2 regions of the Acinetobacter halobius genome follow, and region 1 is predicted to be linked to the other one. Evidence: predicted binding sites of a transcription regulator. Region 1 holds the regulator's gene; the other holds the start of a gene.

Region 1 (3,438 bases):
CCATGTCCAGCTCTTGGCGTAGCGACTCAGTAAAACCACGTACTGCAAATTTAGTTGCATTGTAGGCAGACTGGGTCGGTTGAGCAGTCAAACCAAACAAGCTTGAAATATTGATGATATGTCCATCGCCTGTTTTCTTAATAAACGGCAGAAATTCTTTGGTGCCGTAGACCACCCCCCAAAAGTTAATTCCTACAATCCATTCTAGCTCTTCATAGGATGCCCCTTCTACCGTTGAACCCAGAGCCACCCCTGCATTATTAAAAATCATATTCACTGAACCATGATTCTGTACCGTTTCTTCAGCCCATGCTTTCATCGCCAAACGGTCAGAGACATCTAATTTTTTCGTGGTAACCCGTACATTGCTACCTTGCAGTAATTCAACTGTTTTCGCCAGACCCTGTTCATTGACATCACTCAATGACACATGACAGCCCGCCTTGGCCAATAAAAGTGCCAATTGTTGTCCAATACCCGACCCTGCACCTGTAATTGCTGCGACTTTATTCTTAAAATTCTTCATGAGATTTTGCTTATCCTTTATCTTTGTACATCGACTGTAGATGCTTTTTTTATAATTGACAATATCAATTGTCATAAATTTGATAGCTAAAAGTGTCAAGTCCATGAAAACCCAATAAAGATCTTTGCTTACGCATAGGTACAGAACTTGTTTATTGTTAAACTACAGCAAATCTTGGCTTTAATAGGGCGATGAAACCTGATGACTGCATCTGAACAAATACAACAAAACAGCGATCACAATAAAACCAAAGAACGCCAATTCAAAGGCTTATCACTTTCTGAGCGTAAACAGCTACGTCGTGAAAAACTGATTGAAGCAGGGATCGAAGCCTATGGTACTCACGGTTTTTTTGCTGTAACAGTGAAAGATATTTGTAATGAAGCCAAACTCACCGAACGTTATTTTTATGAATCGTTTAAAAAAAGTGAGCAACTGTTTCAAACCATTTTTCTAAAACTAATTGATGAGTTACAGCACAACGTCATGCAAGCCATCATGCAAGCCTCATCTGATCCACATAAAATGATTGATGCTGGACTACGTGCTCTGCTCACCACACTAAAAGACAATCCCCGCATGGCACGGATTATTTATATTGACGCGATGTTGGTCCAAGAATTACATAATCAAGCCACCATTCATGAAACCATGACCCGTTTTGACCGAATGATTCAAGCCTTTGTAATGCTGATGATGCCGCAAATTAACCGTTCTGAACGTGAAATTTCACTGGTTGCGACAGGCTTGAATGGTTATGTGACTCAAATTGCAATCCGCTGGGTGGTCAGTGGCTTTAAACAATCCTTTGAAGAGGTTCTATCTTCAAGCCGTATTGTTTTTATTTCACTCTTAGAAACCTTTTCAGACCCCAATACACGTGCAAAACTAGATATCTAAGACGCTCAATTTGGATTCCATCTGCACTTTTAAATAAATTTTAGATTAAACTTCCATTAATTTTTTAATCAAATATGACGATTTTTTGTCACATTTTTTTGCAAATTTCATCAATCGTCTGTTTTTTGCAATGATACTGTCATAATTAATCTTTGTAATAAGCCTGTCATAAAATTAAAACGGCCTGCCGTTACCTACAATAGGATATTGCGTTGTGAAAGATGACTACATTTTAATCGTCGATGATGAACTTCCCATTCGAGAAATGATTCACACCTCGTTGGATATGGCAGGCTTTCAATGCTTACAAGCAGAAGATGCAAAACAAGCCCACCAAATGATTGTGGATCAGCGTCCTGCATTGATCCTACTCGACTGGATGATGCCTGGCGGGGTCAGCGGTGTAGATCTATGCCGCCGCCTGAAACGTGATGAAAATCTCTCTGAAATTCCAGTGATTATGCTCACGGCACGTGGTGAAGAAGACCATAAAGTACAAGGTCTGGATGCTGGCGCAGATGACTACATGACCAAACCGTTTTCGACCCGTGAATTAGTTTCACGAATTAAAGCAGTTCTACGTCGTGCCAATGCCCTCAGTGGTGAAAAATCAATTGATGCCAATGGCTTAATCTTAGACCCTGTCAGCCAACGAGTGAGTTTCGGTGACCATATTCTAGATATGGGACCAACAGAATACCGTTTATTGGCGTTCTTTATGACCCATCCTGAGCGTGCTTATACCCGTGCTCAACTTCTTGACCAAGTTTGGGGTGGAAACGTGTATATTGAAGACCGTACCATTGACGTACATATTCGTCGTTTACGTAAAGTGCTTGAGCCTTATGCTGCTGATCGCTTTGTACAAACAGTGCGTGGTACAGGTTATAGATTCTCTACACGTGCGGATATCGCTCTAGGTTAATTTTCTTTTATGTATGAACCCTACCCAGTCCCAGAACTTGCACGCGAACATAAAAAAACGCGATACAGCAGTTTATGGGGCTTTGCCAAACAGGACTTACGTCTGCTTGCCTTTTTCTTGCTGATTGCGAGCTTGATTGGCTTTGGTGTTGGTTATTTTTGGACGTGTATCGCGGTTGCCTTTGCCGTTTTTTTTATTCTGCAAATGCGCTCTTTGTATTTGGTCAATGACTGGATTTCTAACCGTCCCTATGAAGTTCCACCCAACTTGGGGGGCATTTGGGGAGCACTATTGTTCAATGTCTACCGTGCCCAGCGCCAAGAACGAATCGTACAGGCGGAAATGGTCGGACTGATTGATCGAGCACAGTCATCCTTGGTCGCTTTACAAGAAGCAGTGGTACTGGTCGATGACATGCAACAAATTGAATGGTGGAACCCTGCCGCAGAGCGTTTGTTGGGCATTGAACAAAATGATCGTGGCCGCAATATTTTGACTTTATTACGCCAACCGAATTTTGTGGATTATTACAATAATATTGATGCTGCACCAGACGGCTTAAAAATGAAGTCATCCAGCTTTGATGAGCATTATGTTCAGGTCAAAATGACTCGATTTGGGGGTGAAAGTCGCTTACTGGTCGCCTATGACGTGACCCGCATGCACAATCTTGAACAAATGCGTAAAGACTTTGTCGATAACATTTCGCATGAACTACGCACACCACTCACAGTACTCAGTGGTTATATTGAGACTTTTACAGACCAAGAAGACCTCAACCCACGTTGGAAGCGGGCTTTTGACCAAATGCAAGCCCAAGCCAAACGTATGAATGCCTTAGTGAATGATTTACTGTTATTGTCACGCTTAGAAAACGACAAGCAGATCGCAAAAAATCAAATCATTGATATGCCAAGTTTGATGAACCAACTCTATGATGATGCACATGCCTATAATATTGATTATGGTCATACGCTGAATCTTGACATTGACAGTCACTGCGACTTGATCGGTTCTGATATGGAGTTGGCCAGTGCTTTTAGTAACCTGATTACCAATGCCATCAAATACACACCAAAAGGTGGAA
Region 2 (3,438 bases), on a different contig from region 1:
TGTTAAATGGCTCTAAACCGCTGAGGCGGCAAGCAGGTCTGGTTTCAGGAATTTGACGTGGTTTAATATCTTTAACAGCATTGTAAATGGCACGGATATGATCTGGTGTGGTACCACAACAACCACCTGTAATATTGATGAGACCACTTTCAGCAAATTCTTTTAAGAAAGCTGCGGTTTGCTCTGGCGTTTCATCATATTCACCAAAGGCATTCGGTAAACCCGCATTTGGATGGGCAGAGACAAAAGTATCGGCAACATCAGCAATAGTTTTCACATGCGGGCGCATCGCATCCGCACCCAAGGCACAGTTAAAGCCAATCGAAAGTAAATCGCCATGACGTACTGAGTTCCAGAATGCTTCTGCGGTTTGACCTGTTAATGTACGACCAGATGCATCGGTAATGGTCCCTGAAATCATTAACGGCAGTTCATGACCGATTTGCTTAAATACTTCTTTTACCGCAAAAATCGCTGCTTTACAGTTAAGTGTATCAAATACTGTTTCAATCAGAAGAATATCGGCACCACCTTCGATGAGGGCATGCGTTGCTTCAATATAGTTTTCTTTCAGTTCATCAAAAGTAATATTACGGAAGGCAGGGTCATTGACGTTTGGTGAAATTGAACAGGTACGTGAGGTTGGGCCAAGTACACCTGCAACGAAGCGTGGTTTATCTGGGGTTGAATATTTGTCACAGGCCGCACGTGCTAGGCGCGCTGCTTCACGGTTGATCTCGGGAACGAGGTCTTCCATGTGATAGTCTGACATTGAAACACGTGTGCCATTGAAACTGTTGGTTTCAATGATGTCTGCGCCAGCATCGAGGTAAGCTTCATGAATCCCTTGGATAATCTGTGGCTGTGTCAGTACCAAAAGGTCATTGTTGCCTTTTAAGTCAGATGCCCAGTCTGCAAAACGTTCACCACGATAATCTTCTTCTTCGAGCTTATGACGCTGAATCATGGTGCCCATTGCACCGTCAATAATGAGGATGCGCTCGGCAAGAAGTGTTTTTAAGGTGGCAAGTGTAGACATTCAAAACTCACAAACAGGTTTTCAAAACGTGCAATATTTTAGCAGAAAAGCATATTCATTTATGCTTAATTCAAGTGGTATTCGCTATATTGCAAATAAAAAAGGCTGATTTAGCTTTAGTTTTCACGAAAGTGAAATATAGGGCGTCTATGTTAATAGATGAAAATAAATAGAGATGAGGAAAGATTGATTGGAGCAGATTGTTACAGACAACACAGCCAAATGTAAGAAAATAATTCAGCGTAATGAGCACAGAAAAATTAAATTTTAAGCAAGCACAGTGCTTTCAAGGCCTATAGGCGATTTACTGCTGATCTAAAATGAATCAATTATGAAAAAATTGGCTTCATGTGACACGCATTTGTCATATAATTGTCACAATTAAATTGAACAATAGGGGATATTGATATCCTCTTTAGCCGTCTGCATGAATTCTAATATTCCTCCTGTCCAAGATCAGGTGCACGTGACACAAGTCAAGTCGACAAATGTGCACGTACCTACGCCGAAATTTTTTATGCCGGTGTTTTTAACGGTCATTATTTCAACGCTAATTTATATTGGCTTTCAGCTTTCTGCTGACTTATCGCATGTTCCTGCACTGAATCTTTACTCTCTAATCCTTTTAGCGACGGCATTGTTCATTGCGTTGGGCTTTGAGTTTGTAAATGGTTTCCATGACACAGCCAATGCTGTGGCAACGGTGATTTATACCAATGCACTGTCAGCGCCAGTTGCGGTAATGTGGGCAGGTTTCTGTAACTTCCTTGGGGTTATGGTGGCAAGTGGTGCAGTAGCTTACGGTATTATTGCACTTTTGCCTGTCGAGTTGATTATGAATGTCAGCTCAGGTGCAGGGTTTGCCATGGTGTTTGCCATGTTGATTGCTGCGATTTTGTGGAACTTGGGGACATGGTTCTTAGGTATCCCAGCATCAAGTTCACACACTTTGATTGGTTCAATCTTGGGTGTGGGCATTATGAACTACCTGATGCATTCAGGCAGTGGTGCTTCGGGTGTAGACATGGATCAAGTGATCAAAGTCGGCAAGGCTTTATTGTTTTCGCCATTGATTGGTTTTGCCTTTGCAGCGATCGTATTTTTGTTGGTTAAAACAATTTTCAAGCGTCAACTTGAACTATTTCAACCACCTGAAGGTAACAAGCCACCACCACCTCTGATTCGTGCTATTTTGATTTTTACCTGTACGGGTGTAAGTTTTGCACACGGTTCAAATGATGGTCAAAAAGGTATGGGTTTAATCATGCTGATTTTGATTGGTATTGTGCCTTTGGCTTATTCTTTAAATAAGAATTTGGATTCACAGCACATTCAGTCATTTGCACAGCTTTCGAATCAGACAGCAAATGTAATTTATACTCAGCATGACGATATCGCTGATGAAAAAGCCCGTGCAGTCATTACCCAATATATTCAAACTAAAGAAATGACTCCTGAAGTTGTACCTGCATTAGCAAGTTTGACAGATCATTTGGGTGAACGTGTTGGACATTATGGTGATTTAAAAGATATTCCAGAGGCAGAAGTTTCTTCTATACGCAATGATATGTACTTAAGTACGACAGCTTTCAAACGTTTAGATAAGGCAGATCAATTACCAGCGATGTCTGATGCGGAGAAAAAGACCGTTAAAGAATATCGTAGTAACCTCGATTCGTTCCTTCAGTATATTCCAAACTGGGTAAAAGTGGCTGTGGCACTTGCACTTGGCTTAGGAACAATGGTGGGTTGGAAGCGTATTGTAGTTACCGTGGGCGAGCGTATTGGTAAGAACCATATGACTTATGGTCAAGGTATGTCTGCAGAGTTAGTCGCTATGACTACGATTGCTGCGGCAGATGGTTTTGGTATGCCTGTATCGACGACCCATGTACTCAACTCTGCGGTTGCAGGGACCATGGTGGCAAATAAGTCAGGTCTGAACTTTGCAACTGTCAGAACCATTCTTTCGGCTTGGGTTTTCACCCTGCCAGCAACAATCTGTTTATCAGGTGGTTTGTTCTGGTTGTTCCTACAGTTTGTTTAATCTGTAATGTAAAGAAAAACGTTATTTGAAGTCATAATGCCAGTCAGTTCATAAACTGACTGGCATTTTCTTTTCAATTCTCGATTTTATTTAATATACGCTAACACTACTCACGATTTGAGCAGAAATAAAAGCATTGCATTTATTCGTAGTGCAAGATGCAGTCATTGGCATTCAAAATGGACTATTTTGTAATGCAAAGTTGTTTCGTATCTATAGATTGAACAGATTTTCTGTGGGGCGCATTGCACCGCAAAATGTTACTTCTACGATGCTTCACTTCTTACTTAGCGAATAAGACCTAAACGTTGCAGGAATAAACGAACGACCAATATTGAGCTTAGGAACACTA

Evidence for each region. The regulator PhoB, encoded in region 1, activates phosphate uptake and scavenging genes when phosphate is short. The targets are predictions, from matches to a motif close to TGTCATNAANCTGTCATAA.
Region 2: the regulator PhoB is predicted to act here: its motif matches at 1,402-1,420, upstream of ACE01U_RS02235 (inorganic phosphate transporter).

What each region holds. Positions count from the first base shown of each region.
Region 1 is NZ_JBIQOD010000010.1:84,674-88,111, reverse strand. Features, by position in the region: gene ACE01U_RS10415 (SDR family NAD(P)-dependent oxidoreductase) at 1-526, opposite strand, end outside; gene ACE01U_RS10410 (TetR/AcrR family transcriptional regulator) at 728-1,426, shown strand; gene phoB (phosphate regulon transcriptional regulator PhoB) at 1,641-2,351, shown strand; gene phoR (phosphate regulon sensor histidine kinase PhoR) at 2,361-3,438, shown strand, end outside.
Region 2 is NZ_JBIQOD010000001.1:478,268-481,705, reverse strand. Features, by position in the region: gene metH (methionine synthase) at 1-1,039, opposite strand, end outside; gene ACE01U_RS02235 (inorganic phosphate transporter) at 1,467-3,086, shown strand.